One region of the Streptomyces sp. MGP-P1 genome, then DNA from elsewhere that is predicted to be linked to it. Evidence: riboswitches for the same ligand, from Rfam matches in the RefSeq annotation. Region 1 holds a riboswitch; each other region holds the start of a gene.
The links. A riboswitch is a leader RNA that binds a small molecule or an ion and turns the genes downstream of it on or off. The one in region 1 is predicted to bind cyclic di-AMP.
Positions count from the first base shown of each region.

Region 2: it holds a riboswitch for cyclic di-AMP, as region 1 does, so the genes downstream of both, AC3CH1_RS03765 (M23 family metallopeptidase) here and AC3CH1_RS15815 (C40 family peptidase) in region 1, are expected to answer to the same signal.
Region 3: it holds a riboswitch for cyclic di-AMP, as region 1 does, so the genes downstream of both, AC3CH1_RS15355 (M23 family metallopeptidase) here and AC3CH1_RS15815 (C40 family peptidase) in region 1, are expected to answer to the same signal.

Region 1 covers NZ_JBYMEM010000006.1:11,700-21,289, forward strand. The annotation lists gene AC3CH1_RS15800 (GNAT family N-acetyltransferase) at 1-296, opposite strand, end outside; gene AC3CH1_RS15805 (C40 family peptidase) at 339-1,418, opposite strand; gene AC3CH1_RS15810 (hypothetical protein) at 1,665-2,018, shown strand; gene AC3CH1_RS15815 (C40 family peptidase) at 2,062-3,282, opposite strand; cyclic di-AMP (ydaO/yuaA leader) riboswitch at 3,281-3,447, opposite strand; gene pcrA (DNA helicase PcrA) at 3,716-6,157, shown strand; gene AC3CH1_RS15825 (M23 family metallopeptidase) at 6,248-8,047, opposite strand; gene AC3CH1_RS15830 (esterase/lipase family protein) at 8,253-9,179, opposite strand; gene icmB (coenzyme B12-dependent isobutyryl CoA mutase small subunit) at 9,545-9,590, shown strand, end outside.
Region 2 covers NZ_JBYMEM010000001.1:813,846-823,435, forward strand. The annotation lists gene AC3CH1_RS03730 (STM4015 family protein) at 36-986, shown strand; gene AC3CH1_RS03735 (STM4015 family protein) at 992-1,951, shown strand; gene AC3CH1_RS03740 (STM4014 family protein) at 1,932-3,089, shown strand; gene AC3CH1_RS03745 (STM4013/SEN3800 family hydrolase) at 3,133-3,963, shown strand; gene AC3CH1_RS03750 (STM4012 family radical SAM protein) at 3,960-5,342, shown strand; gene AC3CH1_RS03755 (STM4011 family radical SAM protein) at 5,350-6,273, shown strand; gene AC3CH1_RS03760 (SGNH/GDSL hydrolase family protein) at 6,286-7,101, opposite strand; gene AC3CH1_RS03765 (M23 family metallopeptidase) at 7,291-8,247, opposite strand; cyclic di-AMP (ydaO/yuaA leader) riboswitch at 8,250-8,410, opposite strand; gene AC3CH1_RS03770 (tyrosine-protein phosphatase) at 8,855-9,590, shown strand, end outside.
Region 3 covers NZ_JBYMEM010000005.1:1,296,552-1,306,141, reverse strand. The annotation lists gene AC3CH1_RS15380 (NsdA family TPR-like regulatory protein) at 1-1,513, shown strand, start outside; gene lhgO (L-2-hydroxyglutarate oxidase) at 1,768-3,024, shown strand; gene trmB (tRNA (guanosine(46)-N7)-methyltransferase TrmB) at 3,017-3,961, shown strand; gene AC3CH1_RS15365 (PrsW family intramembrane metalloprotease) at 4,085-5,578, shown strand; gene AC3CH1_RS15360 (aldo/keto reductase) at 5,669-6,613, opposite strand; gene AC3CH1_RS15355 (M23 family metallopeptidase) at 6,771-7,802, opposite strand; cyclic di-AMP (ydaO/yuaA leader) riboswitch at 7,814-7,966, opposite strand; gene AC3CH1_RS15350 (PP2C family protein-serine/threonine phosphatase) at 8,232-9,452, opposite strand.

The DNA.
Region 1 (9,590 bases):
GGGGCGCGGTTCTCCACGGTGAAACCGGCGGCCAGCAGGGCCGGTTCGACGGCCGGGGCCCAGGCGGGCAGGAACTCCAGACGGGGCAGCCGCTCGTGCTTCCCGAACGCGTCGACCAGGGCCGCCACCTCGTCCGCCGTGGGTTCCGCGTCCCGGTCGGGGATGGCGTAGTTGGCGTACTTCAGCTCCCAGCCCGGGTTGTGCCGGACGGTGAACGGGCCCACCCGGTAGTGGTTCGGGGAGCGCAGCGCGAGCGCCCGGGCGTAGTCCTGGACGGCGTGCGCCATCGACGTCATACGGGGATTCCTTCACCGGGAGATCGGGACCTGCGCGGCGGACTATGCCACCCGGGTCGCTCCGGCGAAAGGCATCTGGTCGACGGGCGCGATGCGGACCGGCGCTCCGGGGCGCGGGGCGTGGATCATCTGGCCGCCGCCGATGTAGAGGCCGACATGGCTGATCCCGGAGTAGAAGAAGACCAGGTCACCGGGGGCCAGTTCGGCGCGGGGGACCCTGGGTCCGGCGTTGATCTGGGTGTAGGTGGTGCGCGGCAGGCTCACGCCCGCCGCCTTCCAGGCCGCCTGGGTCAGGCCCGAGCAGTCGAAGGCGTTCGGGCCCGTCGCGCCCCAGACGTACGGCTTGCCGATCGCGCCGTACGCGAAATCGATGGCCTGGGCGGCGCGGGAGCCGGGGGCCGCGACCGGACCGCCGCGGACGGCCGAGCGGTCGGCGTGGGCCGGGCCGCCGGCGCCCCGGGCGTCGGCGGCGCGCTCGTAGGCGGCGCGCTCGTCGGCGGTCAGGGTGTCCAGCAGCCTGCGGGCGTCGGCCAGCTTGGCGCGGATCGCGGTGCGGTGTTCGCGCAGCTCGGCGCGGCGGGCGGCGAGGCGTTCGGTCTCCTGGTCGGCGCGGGCCTTGACGCGGGTGATCCGGGAGACCTGTCGCTGGATGCCGCGCAGGAGGCCGCTCTGCCGGTCGCCCGCCCGGTCGAGGTGGGAGGCGCGTTGCAGAAAGGTGTCGGGGTCGGAGGAGAGCGCCAGTTGCAGGGCCGGGTCCAGGGTTCCGCTGCGGTACTGCGCGGTGGCCAGCGAACCGAGGGCGTGCCGGGCGGCGTTGAGCCGGGCGGTGCGACGGGCGGCCTCGTCGGCCAGGGCGTCGACGGCGCGGGTGGCGGTGGCCGCCTCCTCCTTCGCCCCGTTGTACTTCTCGGTGGCGGCCTCGGCGTCGTGGTAGAGCCGGTCGACCTTCGACTTGACCTGCGCGGCGGTGGGGGCCGGTTCGGCGGGGGCCGCGCCCGCCCCGGTGACCGATCCCGCGGTGGCGGCCCCGGCGAGCGCCAGGGTGGCGGCGGTGCGGGCAGCAGAGCCGGTGAGCGGGCGCTGCTTGGGTTTTCGGTGAGCTGACCTGCGGTGGGCTGCCACGAGGGCGGCATCCTTCCTGTCGGCTGTCCGCCGGGGGATACCGGCGGGTCCGTGAAGGACGCTAATCCCAGGGCCGGGAAAAGAGTCGCCGTGACCGCTATTGCCCTGATATGACGTTTCGGCGGTCTTGGTTGATCACCGATGCGCCCATATATCGGGGCAATGCGTTCAATAGCGGAGGAAGCGCGCAAGGAAGGTGTGCCTCACTGCAAGGCATATCCCTGGCCCTGGCTAGGCTCCGGAGCCATGGACGTACTCATCAATGTCTTCGTCGCCCTGCACATCATCGGCATCGCCTCCCTGCTGGGCGGCTTCCTGACGCAGATGAAGGCCATGGGAGCGGGCACCGCCCGCTTCACCCCCGCCATGCTGCACGGCGCGCTGACCATGCTCGTCACCGGCATCGCCCTGGTCGGGCTCAATCAGGCCGACGACCAGGCCGTGAACAACGTCAAGATCGGCATCAAGCTCGCGCTGCTGGTCGTGATCCTCGCCCTCGTCTACGTCAAGCGGGACGACGAGACGGTGGACAAGGGCGCGTTCGCCGCGGTCGGCGGACTGACGGCCGTCAACATCTTCATCGCCACGGTCTGGACCTGAGGCGTTCGGGGGCGGTCGCTGAGAAGCCGCCCCCGAACACGCACTACGCCGGGCGCACGCTTCCGTAGATCGGCATGGAGTAGATCGACTCCTCGCGCACGTTCGCACCCGGCTTCGGGGCGTGGATCATCATCCCGTCGCCCTTGTAGATGCCGACGTGGCTGATGTCGTCGTAGAAGAAGACCAGGTCTCCGGGGGTCAGATCGGACGTGGCGACCCGCGTCCCGACCTCCACCTGGTCCCAGGTCGTCCGGGGCAGGGTCACCCCCGCCTCCCGCCACGCCGCCTGCGTCAGCCCCGAGCAGTCGTAACTGGAGGGGCCCGACGCGCCCCACACGTACGGCTTCCCGATCTGGGCGCGGGCGAAGGCCAGGACCTTCTCCGCCTTGGCGGCGTAACCACTGTCCGTACCGGTGCCGGTGCCGGAGCCCGGATCCGTTCCCGTTCCCGTTCCCGTTCCCGTACCGGAACCGGAGCCCGTGCCCGAACCGCCGCCGGACTCCTTCGCCGCCTCCTCGCGGGCCTTCTCCTCGGCCTCGGCCTTCTCCTTCGCCTCCGCGGCCTGCCGGGCGGCCAGCTTCGCCGCCTTCTCCTTCGCCTCGGCCTCCTGCCTGCGCTCCAGCTCCGCCAGCCGCGCCTTCTCCTCGGCGGTCAGCCTCGACAGCAGGCCCCGGGCCTCGGTGAGTTTGGTCTGCACGTCCTTCTTGCTGGAGGCGAGCGTGGCCTGCGACTCGGTGAGGGTCTCCAGGCTCTTCACCGCCTCGGCGCGCTTCTTCGCCGCCGAGGCCTGCTGCGTACGGACCTCGTCGACGGCCTTCTGCTGCCGCTCCGTCGCCCGGTCCATCAGCCGGCTCTGGTCGAAGTACCCCTGCGGGTTGTCCGCCAGGAAGAACGTCGCCGCGGGCGCGATGCCCCCGTCGCGGTACTGGGCCGCCGCGTAGGAGCCCAGCGCCCGGCGCGCCTCGTTGATCTTCTCGGCCCGCTTCGCCACGTCGGAGAGCAGCGTGTCGACCTTCGTCCGCTGGGACGCGGAGGCGGCCTTGGCCCGGTTGTACTCCTGGGTCGCGGCGCCCGCCTGCCGGTACAGGGCGTCGACCTTCTTCTGCACTTCCTCGATGGCGGGCTTCGGCTCCGCCGGCACGGCCGTGGCGCTCTGCGTGGAGAGCAGCGTCACGGAGGCCAGCGCGGCCGTCGTCAGTCCGACGGCGGGGGTGGTGGTGCGCACCTTCGTGCGCGGCTTGCGATGCGATGCCAAGACCGGCATCTCCTTCCGTGGACCGCCTACCGGGTTAGCTGTCGGGTTCGGACGGAACGGAAGGCTGTCCTACGGTCCGGCTGCGAGGGCACGGACCGATTCACCCCGGTGTCGCGTGTGGGTCCCCGGTTCCGAGCTGCCGGGCCGGCAGGACGGATTCGGCAGAGGCGCCCGTCAGGCGTGGTTCGCCTCAGGGAGGTACGGGCCACCTGACCGAGCACGCTAGCCAACCGGCCCCGCCACTGGGAAGGACGATGAGCGATATGCCCGATACATTTTCGTGACCTTTCCGGATCGGGGGCTGGGCACCCCTCCGACCGGGGCGCTCCTTCACGGAACGTCGACGTCCGGTCTCCGTGCGTACGGGCGGGGGCGTGGTGCGAGCGGCCTTTCCCTGCTTCTGCGGAACGTTGTCAGTCCGGCCGCCTAGACTCGGGAGGCGATGAGCAGCCTCTTTGACGACAGTTTCCTGACCGGCCTCCAGCCCGTGGAGGACGGCCCCCCGCCGCCCCCCGAGGACCACGCACCCGAAGCGGTGCCGGAGGGACTCTTCGGGGGCGTCTACGACGCGCCCCCGCCGCCCCGGGACGGGTACTACCGGGACGGTCACGCGCGCCCGGTGATCGACTCCGCCTCCCTGCTCGACGGGCTGAACACCGAGCAGCGCGCCGCCGTCGTGCACGCCGGGTCCCCGCTGCTCATCGTCGCCGGAGCCGGCTCCGGCAAGACCCGCGTCCTCACCCACCGCATCGCCCACCTGCTGGCCGAGCGCGGGACGCACCCCGGGCAGATCCTCGCGATCACCTTCACCAACAAGGCCGCGGGCGAGATGAAGGAGCGCGTCGAGCAGCTCGTCGGCCCCCGCGCCAACGCCATGTGGGTCATGACCTTCCACAGCGCGTGCGTCCGCATCCTGCGCCGCGAGTCGAAGAAGCTCGGCTTCACCTCGTCGTTCTCGATCTACGACGCCGCCGACTCCAAGCGCCTGATGGCCCTGGTCTGCCGCGACCTCGACCTGGACCCGAAGCAGTTCCCGCCGAAGTCCTTCACCGCCAAGGTCTCCAACCTCAAGAACGAGCTCATCGACGAGGAGACCTTCGCCGGGCAGGCGACGGACGGCTTCGAGAAGACCCTGGCCCAGGCGTACGCGCTCTACCAGGCCCGCCTGCGCGAGGCCAACGCCCTGGACTTCGACGACATCATCATGACGACGGTCCACCTCCTCCAGGCCTTCCCGGACGTGGCCGAGCACTACCGCCGCCGCTTCCGCCACGTCCTCGTCGACGAGTACCAGGACACCAACCACGCCCAGTACACGCTGGTACGGGAGCTGGTCGGCCCGGCCGGGGAGGCCGACGCACCCGCCGAGCTGTGCGTGGTGGGCGACGCGGACCAGTCGATCTACGCCTTCCGGGGTGCGACCATCCGCAACATCCTCCAGTTCGAGGAGGACTACCCGAGCGCGACGACGATCCTGCTGGAGCAGAACTACCGCTCCACGCAGACGATCCTCTCCGCCGCCAACGCCGTGATCGAGCGCAACGAGAGCCGCCGCCCCAAGAACCTCTGGACCAACGCCGGCAGCGGCGCCCGCATCACCGGCTACGTCGCCGACACCGAGCACGACGAGGCGCAGTTCGTCGCCGACGAGATCGACCGGCTCACCGACGCGGGAGACGCCAAGGCGGGCGACGTCGCCGTCTTCTACCGGACCAACGCCCAGTCCCGTGTCTTCGAAGAGATCTTCATCCGCGTCGGCCTGCCCTACAAGGTCGTCGGAGGTGTGCGCTTCTACGAGCGCAAGGAGGTCCGGGACGTCCTGGCCTACCTCCGGGTCCTCGCCAACCCCGAGGACACCGTCCCGCTGCGCCGCATCCTCAACGTCCCCAAGCGCGGCATCGGCGACCGCGCCGAAGCGATGATCGACGCCCTGTCGATGCGCGAGAAGATCTCCTTCCCGCAGGCACTGCGCCGTGTCGACGAGGCGTACGGCATGGCCGCCCGCTCGTCCAACGCCGTCAAGCGCTTCAACACGCTGATGGAGGAGCTGCGCACGATCGTCGAATCCGGCGCCGGCCCCGCCGTCGTGCTGGAAGCCGTCCTGGAGCGCACGGGCTATCTCGCCGAGCTCCAGGCCTCCACCGACCCGCAGGACGAGACCCGCATCGAGAACCTCCAGGAACTCGCCGCCGTCGCCCTCGAATTCGAGCAGGAGCGCGGCGACGAGGAAGGCGCGGGCACCCTCGCGGAGTTCCTGGAGAAGGTCGCGCTCGTCGCCGACTCCGACCAGATCCCCGACGAGGACGAGGACGGCTCCGGCGTCATCACGCTGATGACCCTGCACACGGCGAAGGGGCTGGAGTTCCCGGTCGTCTTCCTCACCGGCATGGAGGACGGCGTCTTCCCGCACATGCGGGCCCTCGGCCAGACCAAGGAGCTGGAGGAGGAGCGGCGCCTCGCGTACGTCGGCATCACCCGCGCCCGCGAACGGCTCTACCTGACCCGCGCCGCGATGCGCAGCGCCTGGGGCCAGCCCTCGTACAACCCGCCCTCGCGATTCCTGGAGGAGATCCCGGACGCGCACCTGGACTGGCGCCGCAAGGGCCCGATGGCCGCCCCCGCGGGGCCCACCTCCGGCATCACGTCCTCACTGTCCTCCTCCCGCTCCCGCTCCGGACCCTCGGGTTTCGCGACCCGGCGCGGCGGCGCGGAGAAGCCGACGGTCACCCTGGTGGCCGGGGACCGGGTCACGCACGACCAGTTCGGGCTCGGCACGGTGACGGCCGTCGAGGGCTTCGGCGACCAGGCCAAGGCGACGGTCGACTTCGGCGACGAACGCCCGAAGAAGCTGCTGCTGCGGTACGCGCCGGTCGAGAAGCTGTAGACGGCCGGGACAGGGCCGGACCGACGGAAGCGGGAGAGAGCGCCTCGGCGCTCTCTCCCGCTTCCGTCTGTTCGTGCTCGTGATGGTCTCTCAGCTCGGGTCGATGCCCTTGCTGCGCAGCCACGCCAGCGGGTCGATGGCCGAGCCGCCGCCGGGCCGGACCTCGAAGTGCAGGTGCGGACCGGTGGAGTTGCCCGAGTTCCCCGCGTACGCGATGACGTCGCCGGCCTTCACCGGGCCGGAGCGGATCTTGGTGCTGCTGAGGTGGCAGTACCAGGTCTCGGTGCCGTCGGCGGCGGTCACGATCGCCATGACCCCGTAGGCGCTGTTCAGCTGGGTGCGTACGGTGCCGTCGGTCGCGGCCATCACCGGAGTGCCGTACGAGACGGGGAAGTCGATGCCCGAGTGCACGGACATCCAGTTGACGCCCGCCTGGCCGTAGTAGGCGCTGAGCCCGTGCTGCTTGACCGGCAGGACGAACTTGGGTCGCAGCGCCTCGCGGCGTGCGGCCTCCTCCTCGCGCTTCTGCTTCTCCGCCGCCTGCCGCTCCCGCAGGTCGATGCGCTCCTGGGTGCGGCTCGCGCGCGCACGGAAGTCGTCGCTGCCCTCGGAGAGCTGCTCCAGCTGGCTGTCCAGCCGGTTGTTCGCGGCGACCGGCTTGACGGTGCTGGGGTCGGCCACCGCCAGCGAGGTGGTCGTCTCCTCCGGCTTCTCCTCGCCGCCGGGCATCCCGCCGACCGAGGCGGCGGCGATGCCCGCGACGCTCATCACGCAGGCGGAGGGCACCGCGATGGTCAGCAGGGCGGAACGCTTGGCGGGAGTACGCCGACGGGCCCGGTTGCGGGGGGCGGGGGGGCGGACGGCGGTGCGGTTCACGGAGTGCGCGGCGGGGAAGTCGTCCCCGGCTGCCGGCTCCGGCACGGCGTCCGGTGCGAGGGCGGCGAACTCGGCGGTGGAGTGGTGGCCGGTCCCCGGCGCTTCGGCCGTACCGTCCGGTTCGGCCGCCGCCCCGGGCGCCGTCGCGTCGGCCGGCTGCTGTTCGTACAGCGGGTGCGACGTCTGTTCGGGTTCGTACGCGGTGTCCCCGGGCGTGGCGCCGGAGTTCCACGCGGTCGCGTCGTAGGCGCCCGTGTCGTACGTACCCGTGCCGTAGGAAACGGTGCCGTAAGCGCCGGTTTCGTAGGCGCCGAAGTCGTACGCCCCGGTGTCATGCGCACCACCCGTGCCGTGCGCGCCCGTGCCCTGCGCACCGGTGTCATGGGTGCCCGCGTCGAACGTGCCGGTGGTGAAGGCGGTGGTGGCGTACGTCCCGGTGTCGGCGGCGACGGCCGCCGTGCCGTACGCGCCGGTCGGGTACGACCCGGTCTCGTAGGCGTCGGCTCCGTACGCGGCACCGGCCGGGTACGTACCGGTGTCGTAGGCGTCCGTCCCGTACACGCCGGTGCCGTACGCCTCCGTGGCGTGCGTGGTCTCCGCGCCGTACGGGGCGGCCGGGAAGCCCGTGGTGGGGAACGCGCCGGTGTCGGCCGCCGCCCACTGGCCGGTCAGGTTCTGATCGGCGACCTGTTGCCAGGCCCCGGAGGCGTCCCACTGCTGCGGGGCCTGGTCCTGGGCGGCGTAACCGTCGTAGGCGGGTGTCTGCTGTGCGCCGGTGTCGGTGTTCCACGCGGAGGAGTCGTACTGGCCGCTGTGGTCCGGCTGTCCGGTCGCGTACGGCGTGTCGTAGCCGACGCCGTAGGTGGTGTCGCCGTGTCCGGCGGCGGGGTGACCCGCGTCGTAGCCGGTGTCGTGGCCGCCCAAAAGGGAGCCGAAGAGCGGGTCGGTGGCGAAGCTGCCGGTCGATCGGTCGTCGTACCCGACATGCCCGGCGTGGGGGTGCTGGTCGTTCACCAACTTCTCTCTCGCCTCGGCAGCAGGACTGTTCTGGCTCCCGGTCAGGGGAGTCCCAGGGGGAAGCAGTGGCCGCGACTGTACCCGGCGGTATGTGAGGACGACAATCTTCGACAGGTTTTGCGTTCGTAGGAAACGGGCAATCGGCCGTCTTTCGGTGGACGGCAGGCGCAGCCTTGGCCCTACGTTCGACTGATGTTCTATTTCAGGCCGCGGAAGTCGTCCCGGCGGAGGATTCGGTGGCGGTGGCGGTGTCCTCTCCGGCCTCCGGTGCCTCAAGAGCCTCCCGGATCGCGGCGGCCACCGTCGGGTGCACGGGCAGTGCGAGGTGTCCGATGCCGGTGACGCGTACGTTCACCGCGTCGAGATCGGGATGGTCGACGCACGCCGTCTCGACCGGAACCATCACTTGGTCCCACTCGCTCCAGAAGCTCACGAACCGGGTCCGGCAGCCGGGAGCGGGGGCGCGCAGCTCCTCGATCACGGAGGAACCGCCGCGCATCTGACGCACGATGGGGTGAACGCCCGCCCCCGGGGCGACGGCGGTGCCCCCGTGCGGGGTTCCGAGCGTCACCAGAGTGCGCACCCGCCGGTCACCGCCGAGTCGCTGTACGTAGTACCGGGCGATCAGGCCGCCGAGGCTGTGCCCGACGACGTCGACCCGGCTGTGCCCGGTGCGCTCGCAGATGTCCTCCACGTGCCGCCCGAGCAGTTCGGCGGCGGTGGGGATGTCGCGCGTCAGCGGCGAGTAGTTGAGGGCTTCCAGGTGACGGTGGCCGTGCCGGGTCAGCGCGCGCCGCAGGACGACGAACACGGAGCGGTTGTCGATGAAGCCGTGCAGCAGGACGACGGGCGGCGCTCCGGCGGCCGCGACCGGCAGGGCGGTGGCCTCGGGCGGGGTGGTGGCCTCGGGCGGGGTGGTCCCGCCGTGGTCCGGGCCGTCGGCCCCGGTGCTCAGGGGGCGGGTCGGCGGGCGCGGGGACCGGCGGCGCTCCGGGGTGAGACCGAAGGGGTAGGCGATCAGGTGCCCGGCGAGGACGGCCAGCTCCAGAGCGGTGGCGCCGAGGAGCGCGGACGACAGGCGGGGGCCCGGCAGGCGGGGCAGCAGGGGGAGGAGAGGGAGGAGCTTCACGGCCGGCCTCCTGGACTGGCGTACGGGGGAGAGACGGCTCCCGTCCCCGTATGTCCTCCGTATGCCCTCATGGGGTGTCTCTGTCTCCGGGGTATCTCTGTCTCCGCGAGGGTCGCGGACCTGCGGGCCACGTGGGCCGCACCACCGTGCCGTGCGGCTGGCGGCGCGGTGGTACGACAACCTCGTGGCGGCTCCCGAGGGGGTGTCCGATCGGTCGCGTACGGGTCGATGGCACCCGGCGAACTTGTCCCACATGTGATTTCCCCCTCCCCGCCTGCCGCGAAACGGCGCCTTGCGGGATGCTGTGGATAACGTTCGTTCACATCCCCGGCCCTTCAGGCGCGGGAGACCAGGTGGAGGCAGTGATGGGTGTGACCGGTCCGATCCGTGTGGTGGTGGCCAAGCCGGGAC
Region 2 (9,590 bases), on a different contig from region 1:
GGACATCCAGTCCCCAGGATCAGGAGTTCAGGGCCATGTACGGTGCGCAGCATCTGCACGAGTTCGGCGGCCTTCCGGTCGTCGACTTCCAGCACACGGCCGACGGGGGCTCCCGGCCCGCCGCGGACGCCGTGGCCTGGCGTGTCTCCGTCGACCCGTACGACGACGACCGGCCCTGGGAGGAGGAGTTCGCCGACTTCCTGGACAAGGTCGACCCGGCCGGCGTCCGGGCCCTGGTCATCGGCCAATGGGGCGAGGCGTACGAGGAGACCTCCTCCGTGCCGATCGGCCTCGTGATCGCCGCCGCGAACCGGCTGACCTCGCTGGAGGCGGTGTTCGTCGGGGATCTGGAGGCGGAGGAGGCCGAGATCACCTGGATCCAGCAGTCGGACGTGACCGTGCTGCTGGCCGCCTTCCCCGCACTGACGGAATTCGGCGTGCGCGGAGGCTCCGAGCTGGTGTTCCCACCGACGAAGCACGATCGGCTGCGGGCGCTGACCGTCCAGGCGGGGGGCCTTCCCGCCGAGGTGGTGCGGGGTGTGCTGGACAGCGAACTGCCCGCGCTGGAGCGGCTGGACCTCTGGCTCGGCGTGTCCGCCTACGAGGGCGACACCGGCCTCACCGACCTCGCCCCGCTGCTCTCCGGCACCCGATTCCCCCGGCTGAACCACCTGGGAGTGCGCAACAGCGAGATCGAGAACGAGATCGCGTCGGCCCTCGCCTCGGCTCCGGTCGTCGCCCAACTGCGGGTGCTCGACCTGTCGAACGGGACGCTGGGCGACGAAGGTGCGGCCGCCCTCCTCGAAGGGCAGCCGCTGACCCACCTGGAACTCCTCGATCTCCACCACCACTTCCTCACCGACGCGATGGCGGAACGGGTCCGTTCCGCCCTGGAGCCCCACGGTGTGCGCGTCGATCTCTCCGAGAAGTGCGAGCCCTGGGGCGACCGGGGTGCCGAGGGCCGCTACACCGCCGTCTCGGAGTAGGCGCCATGACGTACATCGGCATCCGGCACCTCGACCGCTTCCACGGGCTGCCGGTCCACTCCCCCGGGCCGTCGTCCGGGTCCCTGCCCGCCGCCGACTCCGTCGCCTGGCGGCTGGAGTGCTCCTACGACGAGGACACGGACTTCCCCGCACTGTGGGAGCAGTTCCTGGAGACGGTGGACACGACGCGGGTCCAGGCGCTCCTCATCGGCCCCTGGTGGCGTCAGGACTACACCCCGTTCGCCCCCGTGATAGAGCTGATCGTCGCCCACGCGAACCGCTTCCCGGCCCTGCGCGGGCTCTTCCTCGCCGATGTGGTGGGCGAGGAGTGCGAAGTGTCCTGGCTGCGGATGTGCGACATCACCCCCGTGCTCGAAGCGCTGCCGCTGCTGGAGGAGTTCGCCGTGCGCGGCTGCGGCCAGGAGGGGCTGCGGCTGCGCCCGCTGCGCCATGCGTCGCTGAAGTCGCTGCGCTTCGAGTCCGGCGGCCTGCCAGGCGAGGTGGTGCGGGCGGTCGCCGCGAGCCAACTGCCCGCGCTGGAGCGGCTGGACCTGTGGTTCGGCAGTTCGTGGTACGGCGGCGACGCCACCCTTGACGACATCCGGCCGGTCCTGTCGGGTGGCGTGTTCCCCCGGCTGCGCCACCTGGGGCTGCAGAACAGCGAGATTCAGGACGAGATCGCCGTCGCGGTGGGTTCCGCGCCCGTCGTCGCCCAGTTGGAGACCCTGGCGCTGTCGATGGGCACCCTGAGCGACACGGGCGGCGAGGCCCTGCTCAACGGGCAGCCCCTGAACCACCTGGCCACGCTCGACCTGCGCCACCACTACCTCACCGAGCCGGTGCTGGACCGCGTCAGGACCGCGTGTGCCCCGGCCGTCGTCGAGGCCGGCGAGGCCGAGGAGGACTACGGGGACCCGGACGACGAGGACTACGAACCGGAACGCTATGTCGCGGTCAGCGAGTAGCGGCGGGGGCGGCCCGGCGCCGCGCTTCGCGGTCGTCGGCAATCCGGGCAACCGTCGGGTCGCCTTCTTCGAGGAGGCCGTGCGATCCGCCGGGCTGCCGCCGGCCCGGGTGGTGCCCTGGCTCCGGGTGCTGCGCGGCGAGGCGGTGTTCGCGGCGGGCGAGAGCGTACGGATCGATTCGCCCGGTGAGGACGCCGAAGTGGAGCGGCTGCTCCGCGGGGTCGACGACCCCACCCGGGTGGAGGGTTCGGCCCGGTGGTACGCGCGCTTCACGGCGGCGGTGGACGCGGTGGCGGGCGCGGCCTCGGCCGCCGGCGCCGAGGTGCTGGGCTCCCCCGGTGACATCGCCGTGCTCTTCGACAAGCGGCTGTGCCACGGGCTCCTCGACCGCGCGGGGGTCCCCGTGCCCGCCTCGCCGACGTCCGGCCCGGGGGCGGCCCCGGTGCGCGGCTGGTCAGACGTACGGGAGTTGCTGCGGGAGCACCGGATGCCCCGGGCGTTCGTGAAGCTCGCGCACGGCTCCTCCGCCTCCGGGGTGCTGGCGGTGGAGACGGCGGGTCCCGGCCGGGTCCGGGCGAGCACCTCCGTGGAGCGGGACGCGTCGGGTCGGCTGTTCAACTCGCTGCGGGTGCGGCGCTACACCTCGGAGGCGGAGGTCGGCGCGGTCGTGGACGCGCTGGCCCCGGACGGGCTGCACATCGAGCGCTGGCTGCCAAAGGCGTCCCAGCGGGGTCGGGCCGCGGATCTGCGGATCGTGGTGGTCGGCGGCCGGGCGACGCACGCCGTGGTGCGGACGAGCACGAGCCCCATGACCAATCTGCATCTGGGCGGAGCGCGCGGCGACCTCGGCGAGGTCCGGACCGCCGTGGCGGCGGCCGGCGGTTGCTGGCGCGAGGCGCTGGCGATGTGCGAGCGGGCGGCGGCCTGCTTCCCCGGGACGCCCTGTGTGGGCGTCGACCTCTTGCCCACCGCCGGCTGGCGGCGCTTCGCCGTCGGCGAGGTCAACGCCTTCGGCGATCTGCTGCCCGGACTGACCGGTCTGCCGGGCAGCGGCGCCGAGGGCCTGAACACCTACGCGGCGCAGGTCGCCGCCGTACTGGACCGAGCAAGGAACCACCGTGCCGTCACCCCGTCCTGACCCCGACACGTCCCCCCTGCCCGGCGGTGGTGGCCGGCCCGACATGGGCGAGGTCGTGGGAAGCCACGATCTGCTGCTGGTCACCCTGGACACCCTGCGCCACGACGTCGCCGTCGAGCTGGCGGCCGCCGGGCGGCTGCCCAACCTCGCCCGGCATCTGCCCGGGGGCGGTTGGGAGGAGCGGCATGCTCCGGGCAGCTTCACCTACGCCTCGCACCAGGCGATGTTCGCCGGATTCCTGCCGACGCCCGCCTCCCCGGGACCGCACCCCCGGTTGTTCGCGGCGCGGTTCGCGGGAAGCGAGACGACGGCGGACGGCACGTTCGTGTTCGACACGCCTGATCTGGTGTCGGGGCTGGCCGCCGAGGGCTACCGCACGGTGTGCGTCGGCGGGGTCGGCTTCTTCGACCGGCAGGGGCCGCTCGGATCGGTGCTGCCCGGGATGTTCCAGGAGAGCCACTGGGAACCGGGCTTCGGCGTCGCCTCGCCCACCTCGTTCGAGGAACAGGTCGCCCGGGCGGAGCAGGTCGTCGCGGCGCTCCCCCGGGAACAGCGGCTGTTTCTCTTCGTCAACGTGTCCGCCCTGCATCAGCCGAACTGGTTCCATCTGCCCGGGGCGACCCGTGAGGCGGGTGACTCCCGGGCCACGCACGCGGCGGCCCTGGAGTACGTGGACCGGCACATCGGTCGGCTCTTCGCCGCGGCGAGCAGCCGTCGCCGGTGCTTCGCCGTCGTCTGTTCGGACCACGGCACGGCCTACGGCGACGACGGTTACACCGGTCACCGGCTCGGCCACCCGGCCGTCTGGACCGTCCCGTACGCCCACTTCTTCCTCGAACCACCCGCACCGCTCGCCCCGGGGGCCGCCCGATGACCACCACCACCGTCGCCGCCGAAGCGGCCACCGCCGTCCGGCCGTACGAGAGTTACGTCTACGCCTATCCGCACAAGACGGCCTACCGGCCGTTGGAGGACCGCCCTTCGCTGCGGTCGCTGTGGGCGGCGGAGCCCAAGGACGCGCTCTCCCTCTACCTCCACATACCGTTCTGCGAGGTCCGCTGCGGCTTCTGCAACCTCTTCACCCGGATCGGCGCGCCAGAGGAGCTGACGACGCGCTATCTGGACGCGTTGGAGCGGCAGGCCGTCGCCGTGCGGGACGCGCTGGGCGACGAGGAGCCGGTGCGGTTCGCCGCGGCGGCGTTCGGGGGCGGCACGCCGACGTTCCTGACCGCGGGTGAGCTGGAGCGGCTCTGCGACATGGCGGAGAAACGGATGGGCGCCGACCTGCGCTCGGTGCCGCTGTCGGTGGAGACGTCCCCGTCCACGGCGACGGCGGACCGGCTGGCGGTGCTGGCCGACCGGGGCACGACGCGGATCAGCATCGGTGTGCAGAGTTTCGTGGACGAGGAGGCGCGGGCGGCTGTCCGTCCGCAGCGCCGCGCCGATGTGGAGGCGGCGCTCGGCCGGATCCGCGAGGCCCGGATCCCGGTGCTGAACATCGACCTGATCTACGGCATCGACGGGCAGACCGAGCGCAGCTGGCGCTCCTCGCTGGACGCGGCGCTGGCCTGGCGTCCGGAGGAGCTGTATCTCTATCCGCTGTACGTCCGCCCGCTCACGGGTCTGCACCGCCTGGGCGCGGCCACCGGCGCCGAGGCGGAGGCGGTGCAGACCGCCTGGGACGAGCAGCGGCTGCGGCTGTACGCGGTGGGGCGGGACCATCTGCTGGCGCACGGCTACGAGCAGGTGTCGATGCGGATGTTCCGGCGGTCCGACGGACCGCGGGAGCAGGAGGGTCCCGAGGACTACGCCTGCCAGACCGACGGCATGATCGGCCTCGGCTGCGGTGCCCGTTCGTACACGGCGGCCCTGCACTACTCCTTCGACTACGCGGTGGACATGCGGGAGATCCGGTCGATCATCGACCGGTTCACCGCCGCCGAGGATTTCTCGCGGGCCGAGGTGGGCCGGTACGTCGACGCGGACGAGGCGCGGCGGCGGCATCTGCTGCAGTCGCTGCTCCAGGCGGCGGGGCTGCCGGTGGCGGACTACCGGGCACGGTTCGGCACGGATCCGGGCGCGGACTTCCCGGCCGAGCTGGCGGGGTTCGCGGCCCGTGGCTGGCTGGACGCGTCGGCGCCCGACGGTCTGCTGAGGCTGTCCCCGTCGGGCCTCGCCCACTCCGACGCGCTGGGTCCCGCGCTGTTCTCCCCCGGGGTGCGGTCCGCGATGGCCGCGTACGAGCGGAAGTGACGGGGCCATGGACCTGACGATTCTCTACCGGGGCCCGCTCGCCTCCTGCGACTACGACTGTCCGTACTGCCCGTTCGCCAAGCGGCGGGACAGCCGCGCGCAGCTCACGGCGGACCGGGAGGCGCTGGAGCGGTTCACCGGCTGGGCCGCGGAGCGGACCGGTGACCGGTTGTCCGTGCTGTTCACCCCGTGGGGCGAGGGCCTGGTGCGCTCCTGGTACCGGCGGGCGCTGACCGATCTCTCCCGGCTGCCGCACATCGGGCGGGTGGCGATCCAGACGAACCTGAGCGGTCGCACCGACTGGCTGGCCGACGCCGATCCGGAGCGGATCGCGCTCTGGTGCACCTACCACCCGGGGCAGACACCGTACGAACGGTTCCTGGGCAAGTGTCGGGAGCTGTCCGCGAAGGGGATCCGCCACAGCGTGGGGGTGGTGGGCTTCGACGCCCATCTGGAGGAGGCCCGGCGGTTGCGGGCGGCGCTGCCGGAGGAGGTCTATCTCTGGGTGAACGCCGCCGAGGGACACACCTACACCGACGAGGAGGCGGCGCGGTGGACGGAGCTGGATCCGTTGTTCCCCTACAGCCGTGATCCGCACCGTTCGGCGGGGCTGCCCTGCCGGACGGGCGAGTCGGTGATCTCGGTGGACGGGGACGGCACGGTGCGGCGCTGTCACTTCGTCAAGGCGGAGCTGGGCAATCTCTACGACGGCAGCTACCGCCGGGCGCTCGGCCCGCGGGCCTGTCCGCTCGCCGTGTGCGACTGCCACATCGGCTATGTGCATCTGGAGTCGCTGCCGTTGTACGACGTGTTCGCGGGCGGTGTCCTGGAGCGGATACCGGCAGCCCACCCCCGGGGCGGGGGCACGCCGCCGGACGGGCTCGTGGTGCCGGGCCCGTCCCGGCGTGCGCTTCCCCTGCTGGAGCCCTGACCGGTTCGACGGCTACAGCGGCAGGAGGTCCGGGCGCTTCGCCCCGACGTGGTCGCCGGAGGACTCTCCGCGCAGCCGTCGGCCGATCCAGGGCACGAGGTATTCGCGGGCCCACTGGATGTTGTCGCGCCGTGCGTCGAAGGGTCTGCGCTGGGCCTGCGGCGGCCAGGGCTGGTCGGGGTCGGCGGGCACCTCGTGGCCGAGGACCTGGGCGGCGCGCAGCGCCACGCGGGTGTGGCCCTCGGGCGACAGGTGCAGCCGGTCGCTGTCCCACGCGCGCCGGTCCTGCACGGAACGCAGCGACCACAGGTCCAGCACGGGGCAGTGGTAGCGGTCGGCGATGGCCCGCAGGTGGACGTTGTACGTGGCGATCTTGCCGCGCATGTGGCGCAGCACCGGAACGCCCCGGGTGTCGAAGCCGGTGGTGACCATGACCGTGCCGACGGCGTTGCTCAGGTCGGCGACCGCCCGCTCGAAGCGCTCGGCGAGGTCGTCGGGGTCGGTGCCGGGCCGGATGATGTCGTTGCCGCCCGCGCAGAAGCTGACCAGGTCGGGGGCCAGTTCCTTGGCGCGCGGGACCTGCTCCTCGACGATCTGGTCGAGGAGACGTCCTCGTACGGCGAGATTGGCGTAGCGGAAGTAGTCCAGGGGGCCGGTCGCCCCCTCGGGGGCCGGGAGCCGGTCGGCGAGGAGCACCGCGAAGCGGTCCGCCCAGCCGAGATACGTCCCGTCGGGGCCGGGGTCGCCGACGCCCTCGGTGAAACTGTCGCCAATCGCCGCGTACGACCCGATGGTGTGCTGCCGGTTGTTTCTCGAATCGTCTGCCACAAGCACTTATCCTGCATCGTGCGATGTGACCTACGCGACCGTAATACGGGGTTGACGGGTGGTGAGATAGACCACCCGGTCAGTTTTTGGTAAAGCCGGAATAAGTGGAGGGGCGGTGCGCCGCCGCGCACCGCCCCTCGATCACTTCTCGCCGCGTCCGGTCGGAAACGGCGACCCTGGACGGAGACGTCAGACGGAGACGCCGTGCTGACGCAGGTACGCGATCGGGTCGATGTCCGAGCCGTAGCTCGGGCCGGTGCGGACCTCGAAGTGCAGGTGCGGTCCGGTGGAGTTGCCGGTGGAGCCGGAGAGGCCGATCTGCTGGCCCCCGGTGACGGTCTGGCCGACGGAGACGTTGAGCGAGGACTGGTGGGCGTACTGGGAGTACATGCCGTCCTCGTGCTGGATGACGACCTCGTTGCCGTAGGAGCCGCTGTTGCCGGCCGAGACGACGGTGCCCGGACCGATGGCGAGTACGGGGGTGCCGGAGGCGGCCTGGAAGTCCGAGCCGGTGTGGTAGCCGCTGGACCAGCTGGCGCCGGAAGCCCGGTACTGGGTGGTGACGTTGGCGCTGGCCAGCGGGGCGGACCAGCCGGAGCCGGTGGCCTCGGAGGAGCCGGTCCCCGACGTGCTGCCGGAGCCCTCGGAGTCGTCGGCGGAGACGGTGTCGGCCTTCGGGGCCTCCTTAGGCGCGGCCTTCGGCGCCGGTGCGGCCTTCTTCGGGGCGGCCTCGGGGGCCGCGGACTTCTCGGCCGGCTCGGAGCCCTTGGCGCCGAGGGTCAGCTTCATGCCCGGGTGGATCAGGCCGGGGTTCTCGCCGACGGTGGAGCGGTTGTCCTGGTAGAGCTTCTCCCACCCGCCCTTGAGCTGGTGCTCGGCCGCGATCTTCGCCAGGTAGTCGCCGGAGACGACGGCGTACGTCTTCGGGGCGGTCTTCGACGCGGCGGGGGCGGTGGCCGGGACGGTGTGCGCGGCGGCGACCGAGGCGGCGGCGGGCTTCACGGCCGGAGCGGCCTGGTCCGCCGCGTTCGCGACGGTGGCCCCGATGAGCGGGAGGGCGAGTGCGGCGCCGCCGGTCCCTGCGACGAGGACGCCGCGGGAGATCGGGCCGGACTTCGGACGACGGTGCTTACCCTTTGCGGGCATGGGAAGTTCCTCTCCGGCGCCTGCGAGGTGAGCTGTCGGGTTCGGGCTGGAGATGCCCGGTCGCGTTGCGGCGACTTCACCCCGAGCCGGTCCGGATCGCTCCGGATCGGCGGCTTACCTGGTTCCCCCGCTCCTGCCACGCGTGAGTGGGTGGGTGCGAATTCCGGGCGGCGGCAGGATTAGGCGGTCCGTCCGGATTGCGGCGACCGTAAACGAGTCAGGACGAGCTGAACAAGCCATCGGTTGCTCGCCGGAATCATCGGTTCACTATCGACCCGGAATTCCCGTCACACTCCGTGGATTACGGATCTTGGATTTCCGTGCGGGCAACGGGAATGCCTCGGGGCGCACTCACCACGGACCGTCACGGATATGATCCCGCTCACCTCCGAAATCCCATCTCCCCCATTAGCGGGGCATGTTCTGCGAAATGCACCAATACGGACATTGGGCCGACCCCCCTCCTGACACTGGGTCAGCCCGGACGTCTCGGCACCCCGCACCGGAGCTCTCGACCGTGATGATTTTCCGTCGAATCGATGTCGTATCGTCACGGGAGCGCCCTCGCCGGCGAGCCGCGCCGACGCCAGAGATCCCAGGAGCCACCGTGACGCAACAGGTGCCGCAGGTCCCGCCGACAGAGACCGTGCTGACCGGAGTCCGCAACTTCCGCGATGTGGGCGGGCTCCCCACCGCGGACGGACGGCGCACCGCCTTCGGGCGGCTCTACCGGAGCGGTCACCTGGCGCACGCCACGGCCGAGGACGCGGCTTTCCTCGGCGGGCTCGGGCTGCACACGATCTTCGACTTCCGCCACTCCGCCGACCACCGGCTCGACGGGTACGACATCGAGCTGGCCGGTGTCCGCAATGTCAGCATTCCGCTCTCGGACCCGGCGGACGGCGCCGAGTTCTGGCGGCTGGTGAGCGACGGAAACATCGAGCAGCTGCGCTCGGTCCTCGCGAACGGCAAGGGCGTCGACCGCATGATCCGTATGTACCGCGCGACGATCCTGGACCGCACCGCCGAGCACAGCCGGGTGCTGCACTCCCTGGCCGAGGACAGCGTCCCCGCCCTGATGCACTGCGCGGCGGGCAAGGACCGGGCCGGTCTCTCGATCGCGGTCGCCCTGCTGGCGGTCGGCGTCGAGCCGGAAGCGATCGAGGAGGACTACCTCAAGTCCGACGACCTCCGCCGCCGCTACGCCCTGAAGCGCTCCGACGCGTCCGGCACCGACATGTCGCCCGAGGTGCTGGAGCTGCTGGACCCGCTCTTCGGGGCGCGGCCCGCCTACCTCGCGGCGGCCTTCACGGCCATCGAGGAGAGCTGGGGAACGACGGACC
Region 3 (9,590 bases), on a different contig from region 1:
CGCCCGGCGGGTCAACGACCTCGGAGCACAGCGCGGTCTGACACTTCGCTACGACAAGACCTCGGTGGCCCGGTGGGTCGCCAAGGGAATGGTGCCGCAGGGCGCTGCGCCGCATCTCATCGCCGCGGCGATCGGGGCCAAGCTCGGCCGGCCGGTCCCGCTGCACGAGATCGGTCTCGCCGACGCGGACCCGGCCCCGGAGGTCGGCCTGGCCTTCCCCCGGGACGTGGGCGAGGCGGTCCGGTCGGCGACCGAGCTGTACCGGTTGGATCTGGCCGGGCGGCGGGGCGGCGGCGGGATCTGGCAGTCCCTGGCGGGATCGTTCTCCGTGAGCGCCTACGCGACGCCCGCCTCGCGCTGGCTGATAACCCCCGCCGATCCGTCGGTGGCCCGGGACCCGACGGCGGCGCAGGCCGCCGTTCTCGGGGCGCGCGGCGGCGGATCGGGGAGCCCGGGCGGGGCCGGCGCCCGGGGGCCGGGAGCCGCGCCGGACGCCCGGGGCGCACAGATCCTCCACACCGGCGGCTCCGTACCCGGCGCGGCGGGCTCCGTCCCGCTCCAGCCCGGCCCGGAGGCCGTGGCGGACGCCTCACCGCTGCGGGTCGGGCACAGCGATGTGTCGAAGCTGCGCGAGGCGGCGCAGGACGCCCGGCGCTGGGACTCCAAGTACGGCGGGGGCGACTGGCGCTCCTCCATGGTTCCCGAGTGCTTGCGCGTCGACGCCGCACCACTGCTCCTCGGCTCGTACACCGACGAGGTCGGACGGGCCTTGTTCGGCGCGTCCGCCGAGCTGACCCGGCTGGCCGGCTGGATGGCCTTCGACACCGGCCAGCAGGAGGCCGCCCAGCGCTACTACATCCAGGCCCTGCGCCTGGCCCGGGCCGCCGCGGACGTCCCGCTCGGCGGCTATGTCCTCGCCTCGATGTCCCTCCAGGCGACCTACCGGGGCTTCGCCGACGAGGGAGTCGACCTCGCCCAGGCCGCCGTCGAGCGCAACCGCGGTCTCGCCACCGCCCGGACGATGAGCTTCTTCCGGCTGGTGGAGGCCCGTGCCCATGCGAAGGCCGGCGACGCGGCGGCCGCGGGGGCCGCGCTCAAGGGCGCGGAGAGCTGGCTGGAGCGGTCCCGGGCGGGCGACTCCGATCCGCCCTGGCTCGGCTTCTACGGCTACGACCGGTTCGCCGCCGACGCCGCCGAGTGCTACCGCGACCTGAAGGCGCCCCGGCAGGTGCGGCGCTTCACCGAGCAGGCGCTGTCCCGGCCGACCGAGGAGTTCGTCCGCAGCCACGGGCTGCGGCTCGTCGTCTCCGCCGTCGCCGAGCTGGAGTCGGGCAATCTGGACGCGGCCTGCGCGGCGGGCACCCGGGCGGTGGAGGTCGCCGGCCGGATCTCCTCGGCCCGCACCACGGAGTATGTGCGCGATCTGCTCCACCGCCTGGAGCCGTACGGGGACGAGCCCCGGGTCGCCGAGCTGCGGGAACGGGCCCGCCCGCTGCTGGTCACCCCGGGCTGAGCAGGGCCGAGCCGCCGGGCCGGGCGGAGCCGCCGGGCCGGGCCGAGCCGCCGGGCCGGGCCGAGCCGCCGGGCCGGGCCGAGCCGCCGGGCCGGGCCGGCCTGGGTTGAGCTGCGCTGAGCCGGGCGACGGAGGCCGCCCGGCGGGACCCGCTCCCGGGGCCCGCCGGGCGGAGTGTGCGCCACGCCCTGCCCGGCCGGGGTTTGAGCCGGTTGTCAGTGGGTCAGTGCACTATCGGGGTGGGAGGTGGCGTGATGATGACGCACGCGGCGTACGACTGCGATGTGCTGGTGATCGGCGGCGGGATCGTCGGTCTGTCGACCGCGTACGCGCTGCTGCGGTCCGCGCCGGGCACCAGAGTGACGGTCCTGGAGAAGGAGCGCGGCCCCGCCCGCCACCAGACCGGCCGCAACAGCGGTGTTATCCACAGCGGCATCTACTACCGCCCCGGTTCACTCAAGGCCCGGTACGCGCTGCGCGGCTCCGCCGAGCTGGCGGACTTCTGCGCCGAGCACTCCATCGCCCACGCCACCACCGGCAAGCTGATCGTCGCCACCGAGCGCTCCGAGCTGCCCCGGCTGCACGGCCTGGTGCAGCGCGGCCGCGAGCACGGACTGCCCGTGCGGGAGCTGGGCCCCGCCCAGATCGCGGAGTACGAGCCGGAGGTCCGGGGACTCGCGGCGATCCGGGTCGGCACGACGGGCGTCTGCGACTTCCCGGCCGTCGCCCGCCGCTTCGCCGCCGAGGTCACCGCCGCCGGCTCCATCGTGCGGTACGGCGCGGAGGTCACCGCGATAGACCGGCGCCCCTGGGGCGTCGCGGTGCGCACGGCGGACGGCACGGTCGTCCGGGCCAGGGTGCTGGTCAACTGCGCGGGCCTCCACAGCGACCGGGTGGCCGCTCTCGCCGGGGACGACCCTGGGGTGCGGATCGTGCCGTTCCGCGGCGAGTACTACGCGCTGGCCCGCCCCGAACTGGTGCGCGGCCTGGTCTACCCGGTGCCGGACCCGGCGTTCCCCTTCCTCGGCGTCCACCTCACCCGGGGCTTCGACGGCTCCGTCCACGTCGGGCCGAACGCGGTCCCCGCCCTGTCCCGTGAGGGATACACCTGGCCCCGGGTCCGCCCCGCCGAACTGCTGTCCACGCTGAGCTGGCCCGGCACCTGGCACATCGCCCGCAGACACTGGCGGTACGGGGCGGGCGAGGTGCACCGCTCGCTGTCCCGGTCCGCCTTCACCCGGGCCGTCCAGCGGCTGCTGCCCGCCGTCACCGAGGACGACCTGCGCCCGTCGCCCGCCGGGGTCCGCGCCCAGGCGGTGCTGAAGGACGGCACGCTGGTCGACGACTTCCTGATCCGCGAGGCCCCGCACACCGTGCATGTGCTCAACGCCCCGTCGCCCGCCGCGACGGCGTGCCTGCCCATCGGCCGGGAGGTGGCACGGCTCGCCCTGCGCCGGGCTCAGGGATCGGGGTGGAAGCCGCCCGCCGTAGAATCCGGTCATTGTGTCTGAGCAGCCCTTGAACCCCGCCCCCGCCGACGCGCCCGACGACGACGCGCCCGACACGGCGCCCGCCGGCACCGTGCCGACCGACCCCACGCGGGCCGGCTCCACCGCAGCCGGCTCCACCGCGGCCGACGCGCTCGCCGACGCCGCGACCGATGTCACGGCCGACGAAGCCGCCGCGCTGCGGGCCGCCTCCTTCGAGCGCGCGCGTCGGCTGCGCCAGGAGCCCCGCTTCCCCGGCGGTCCCGCCGCCGACCCCGCCGGTTCCCACCACGAGCGCCGGATCCGCAGCTTCCAGCCGCGCCGCAGCCGCGTCACGACCGGCCAGCAGGACGCCCTGGAGCGGCTGTGGCCGAAGTGGGGCCTGGACATCGACGGGCAGCGCGTCCTGGACCTGGCCGACATGTTCGACGGTCTGCCCGTCGTCCTGGAGATCGGCTTCGGCATGGGCGAGGCCACCGCGCAGATGGCGGCCGACGACCCGGGCACCGGCATCCTCGCGGTCGACGTCCACACCCCCGGCCAGGGCAATCTGCTGGGCCTCGCGGACAAGGCCGGCTCGTCCAACGTACGGGTGGCCAACGGCGACGCGGTCATCCTGCTGCGCGAGATGCTGGCCCCCGAGTCGCTCGACGGCCTGCGGGTCTACTTCCCCGACCCCTGGCCCAAGGCCCGGCACCACAAGCGGCGCCTGATCCAGCCCGAGTTCCTGGACCTGGTGGCCCCGGTGCTGAAGCCCGGCGCCATCGTCCACTGCGCCACCGACTGGGAGCCGTACGCCGAGCAGATGCTGGAGGTGCTCACCGCGCACCCCCGCTTCGCGAACACCGCGGCCGACGGCGGATACGCCCCGCGCCCCGCGTTCCGGCCGCTCACCCGCTTCGAGGGACAGGGTCTGGACAAGGGGCACGTCGTCCACGACCTGCTGTTCACCCGCGTCTGACACGACCTGCTGTTCGCCCGCGTCTGGACCTCCTGTTCGCCCGCGTCTGACAGACCGTGTGCGGCCACGTCCTGGCCGGATGCGCCGTCGCCGGGTGTCGGTGCTCCTCGTTAGGGTCGAGAGGTGTCCGACCCCTCCGTGCAGCATCAGCAGGCGCGCCCCGCCGTCCCGGTCCTCCATGAGCAGCGGCTCGACGAGGTCCTGGGCGCCGCGCCGGAGCGCGGCCGAGCGCGCTATCGGCCGCGCCGCGTCGGCATGGTGTGGCGCAGCAAGGTGTTCCGCGCCGGGGCCGTGATCGTGGCGCTCGTGCTGTGCGGTCTGGTGATCCTCGCCCTCGTCCGCGAACAGACCGGCCCGGAGGGGTTCCTGGTCGGTCTCGGTCTGGCGGTGCTGCCGGTCCCGCTGCTGATGGCGGCGTTCCGCTGGCTGGACCGGGTCGAGCCGGGCCCCTGGCGGAATCTGATCTTCTCCTTCGCCTGGGGCGCGTGCGCCGCCGCGCTCGTCGCGATCATCGCCAACTCGTTCGCGACGCGCTGGATAGCCACCGCGACGGCCGATCCGGCGAGCGCCGACACCCTGGGGGCGACGGTGATCGCCCCCGTGGTCGAGGAGAGCGCGAAGGCGGCGGCCGTGCTGCTGATCTTCCTGTTCCGCAGACGGGAGTTCAGCGGGGTGGTGGACGGCGTCGTCGTCGCCGGCTTCACCGCGACGGGTTTCGCGTTCACCGAGAACATCCTCTATCTGGGCAACGCCTTCGGTGAGGACCAGCAGCTGGGCAGCTCCGGGTTCGCCTCGGTGACGGCCGGGACGTTCTTCGTGCGGATCGTGATGTCGCCGTTCGCGCACCCCCTGTTCACGGTCCTCACCGGCCTCGGCTTCGGCTTCGCGGCCGTCAGCGCCCGCCGCCACCGGGTCCGCCGGCTCGCCCTGCCGGTGCTGGGACTGCTCCTGGCGATGGGCCTGCACGCCCTGTGGAACGGTTCGTCGGCCTTCGGCCCGTACGGCTTCTACGCGGTGTACGGGATCGTCATGGTCCCGGCGTTCGGCCTGGTGACCTGGCTGGCGGTCTGGTCGCGCCAGCGGGAGCTGCGGGCCCTCGCGGCCGAGCTGCCCGCCTATGCGGCGGCCGGCTGGCTCACCCCCGCCGAGCCGTCGGCGCTCTCCTCCATGCGGGCCCGGGGCATGGCCCGTGACCTGGCCCGTCACTGGCAGCCGGACCGGACGCGGGGCCGGGCGGCGGCCCGCGCGGTCGCGGAGTACGAGTCGTTCGCGACCTCCCTGGCGGGGCTGCGCCGCCGGGCCCGCCACGGCGCGGTGGGCCCGGACTTCGGCGCGCGGGAGCGGGAGTTGCTGCACCACCTCTGGCAGCGCCGGGAGTTCGCGGCCCCGGCCCTCACCCACGCGGCCCTCCTGACGGCCCGCCCGGGCGCCCACCGCGGCCACCTCACGCCGACGCCGTACGGAAGCGGAAACGGGTACGGGTACGGGTACAGCCCCGGGCAGACGCCTGGATACGGGCAGGCGCACGGGCACACACCGGGATACGGCCCCGCCGCCTACCCGCCGCCCCAGCCGTACGGCAGCGCACCACCCAGCCACCGCCGCCCGCCGACGTAGCCGGAGCCGCAGTCACCACCACGGCTTCGGCCTCCGCGAACGGCGGCCTCCGGGGCGTCCGGCGGTGGCCTCCGGCTCCGTCCGGCTCCGTCAGGCCGACGCCTCGGTGAGCAGGGCGAGTTCGCCGTCGGTCAGCCGCAGGTCGGCGACCGCGACGAGGGCGGGGAGCTGCTCGACCGTACGGGCGGAGGCGATCGGGGCGGCGACGGTCGGCTGTGCGGCGAGCCAGGCGAGGGCGACCGTGGCGATCTCGGCCTCCCGTTCCCCGGCGACCCGGTCGAGGGCGGCCAGCACCCTGCGGCCCTGCTCCGACTCCAGGTGGCCGCCCGCCGTCGCGGAGCGGGCGCTCTCCACGGCCGTGCCGGGGCGGTACTTGCCGGTGAGGAAGCCGGAGGCGAGCGCGTAGTACGGGACGGCGGCGAGGCCGGCGCGGGCCGCGGTGTCCTGGAGGTCGCCCTCGTAGGTGTCGCGGGAGACCAGGTTGTAGTGCGGCTGGAGCGCGACGTACCGGGCGAGGCCCTCGCGCTCGGAGAAGTCGAGGGAGGCCCGCAGGCGCTCGGGGCTGATGTTGGAAGCGGCGATGTGCCGCACCTTGCCGTCCTTCACCAGTTGGTCGAGGGCGGTGATGATCTCCTCGACCGGGACGGTCTCGTCGTCGAAGTGCGTGTAGTAGAGGTCGATGTGGTCGGTGCCGAGGCGGCGCAGCGATGCCTCGGCCGCGCCCTTGACGGTGCCGGCGGAGAGGCCCCGGTGGTCGGGGTGGGCGCCGACCTTGGTGGCGACGACGATGTCGGACCGGTTGGAGCGGGAGGCGAGCCACTTGCCGATGACGGTCTCCGACTCACCGCCCTCGTTGCCCTCGACCCAGGCGGAGTACGCGTCGGCGGTGTCGATGAAGTTGCCGCCGGCCGCGACGTACGCGTCCAGGACGGCGAAGGACTGGTCCTCGTCCGCCGTCCAGCCGAAGACGTTGCCGCCGAGGGCGAGGGGGAAGACCTGGAGGTCGGAGGTGCCGAGAGTGCGCTGGGAAGTCATGTGGAGGTTCAACGGGCCGGGGCGGGGACGGTATTCCGTCGCCCGCCGGACCGTACCGTCCCCGGACAGACCGGCAGCCCTGACGTCGGGGGGTGTGCGTCAGGGCTGCCGGGGTTGGGGGGCGGCGACGAAGGGCGTCAGCCGCGGGGCCGGGTGGTCAGACGTTCAGGCCCTTGCTGCTGAGCCAGGCCATCGGGTCCATCGCGGAACCGCCTGCGGTGCGGACCTCCAGGTGGAGGTGGACGCCGGTGACGTTGCCGCTGTCGCCCATGCGGCCGATGGTCTGGCCGGTGGTGACCTTCTGGCCGACGGAGACCTCGATCGAGGACTGGTGGGCGTACCAGACCTCCGTGCCGTCCTCGAGTTCGAGGACCGTGCGGTAGCCGTACGAGCCGGAGTAGCCGGCCGAGGTGATCGTGCCGCTGTGCACGGCCTTGAGCGGTGCGCCGGCCGACCCGGCGAAGTCGAGACCGGTGTGCTGGCCCGAGGACCAGAGCGCGCCGGACTGACCGTAGGTCGAGGTGATCGTGTACGAGAAGGTGGGGAGGGAGAAGCTGGCGGCGAGCTTCGCGAGCCGCTCGGCCTCCTTCTTCTTCTCCGCCGCTTCCTTCGCCGCCTTCTTCTTCGCGGCGGCCTCGGCCTCGGCCTCGTCCTGCTGCTTCTTGGCCTCGGCGGCGGCGCTCTCGGCCGCTGCCTTCTCGGCGGCTGCCCTGGCCTCGGCGTCGGCGCTGGCCTGCTGCTGTTCGGCCTGCTGGAGGATCCGGGCGCGCAGCGCCTCGCCCGCGTCGGTGCCCTGCTCGGCCTCGGCGGTGGTGAGGCCGGCGGTGGTGAGCGGCGCGGAGGCGGCGACCGGGGCGGGCGCCGCCTCGTCGGACATCAAAGACCCGACGCCGGGAAGGGACTTGGCGTCGGGGAGGTTGTCCACGATGGAATCGGGAAGAGAGATGGAGACCGGCGCCTTGTCCTGCGCGGTGGCCATGCCGCCGGCACCGACAGCCGCTATGACGCCGACCCCGAGGACGGTGGAGCTACGGGCGAGACCACGCTGCTTGGCCACGCGGTGCTTGCCGCGCACGGGACGGATGGACTCCGCGGTGGGGTTCCATTCCTCCCAGGTGCGCTCCTCGCCACCGAAGGTGTCGGCACTGAAGGGTGACGGGGCCTCAGGGGCAGGCTTGTTGGACGCCACGTGGGCGCACTCCTTTCCTTCCTTCTCGCCTACCGGGTTAGCTGACGGGTTCGGAGCAGGAAGGTCTCCTACGGGCCCCTCCGTCTCTCACGAGACGCAGGCGTCCGATTCACCCCATGTAGGTGGTTCCCCGGTTCCCTTGCGGAATTCGGCGCTCGCGCGCGGCGCCGTCTCTGACGACGGCTGTGACGACCGCGCTGCGTTATCGAACGTTAATAGACGGACGGGCCCTATTCCAAGCTGTTCCTGTTGATCATTAACGAACAGGGCAGGGATGTACGGGTGGCAACCGGGCGCAATCGGGCGACTTGACCACCGCTCAGCCACATCACTTTTTCTGACGGTGTGTCAAATGTTATGCGGAGCGGTGTCTTTCGATTACGCACCGTGTCAACGCCCGGCGGCTTCGTCCAGCTTCATCGCCCAGCGTCATCGCCCGGCGTCATCGCCCCGGCCCACGATCTTCACCGTCGTCCGGCGCACGGGCTGCCCCTCCGCCGGCCGGCCGACCGCGATGAGCGCCATGTCGTCCGTGGTCCGCCCGCCGGTGTGCAGCCGTACGTCGTCCGTCAGCGCCGACAACAGCTCCTCCGGGCCGGGGAAGATCCGGCCGCGCAGCCGGGCCGCCGGATCGTAGAAGACCCCGTTCGGGTCCCGCGCCTCGGACAGGCCGTCCGTGAAGGCGAGGAGCGTCGCCCCGGCGGGCATCGCCCACTCGTCGGACCGGTCCGGCCACACCCCCAGGTCCATCCCCAGCGGCATGGCGGGCACCGAGGGCGCCAGCACCTCCAGGGCGCCGTCGGCGTGCAGCAGGATCGGCTCGGGGTGACCGCGGTTGACGATGCGCAACGAGGCCGCACCGGGCGGGATCTCGGCGAGCACGGCGGTGATGAACCCCTCCATCGCGTCCAGCCCGTACCGCCGGGTCCCCTCCCGGGCCAGCGCCCGCTCCAGCCGCTGCGCGACACCCTCCAGCGAACGCTCCTGCTCGGCCGCCTCGCGGAACGCCCCGATGATCACCGCCACCGCCTCGACGGCGTCCAGCCCCTTGCCGCGTACGTCGCCGACGACCACACGCACGCCGTACGGGGTGTCCGCGACGGCGAACAGGTCGCCGCCCACGAACTCGTCCGCCTGCGCCGCCTCGTACCGCGCGGCCACCTGGAGTCCGCCGATCCGCTCGGCCGGGGTCGGCAGCACGGCCCGCATGGCGGTCTCCGCGATGACCCGGGCCGACGCCAGCTGCTCGTTGCCGCGCCGCACGACGCCGTTGATGACCAGGGCCAGCACCGAGGCCGTGAGCACGGTGAGCATCTCGATGACCGGGACCACCTGGGTGGTCGTCCCGTCGGAGAGCCGCATCGCGATGACGGAGAGGACCGCGGCGATCCCCGTACGGACGGTCCGCGACTTCGAGAAGAACGGCGCGGCGACCAGCGGGGCCGCGACGAACAGGGGGACCGCCGTGAAGTTGGGCGGAGCCAGCGAGTCGAACACCAGCCCGCCGAGGATCAACAGAGCGGGCAGCAGCCGGACGACCCGCCCGGTGCGCCGCCCGTCGGACGTCAGCTGGCCCTCCCGGGACCCGAACACCACCCGGCCCACGGCGTCGAAACTCCCCGCCGTGGCACTACGCCGTTCGTCGGCCATCCCCACCTGTGCACTCCTGCCCGGTCCACCCACGGCTGCGGACGGTACCGCGCCCCGCCCAGGCTTCCCGGAGCCGCGCCGAGCGGCTACTGCGCATCGGCCGAATAGGGGGAAGGCGGGCGGAGGTCCGGCCTTCCG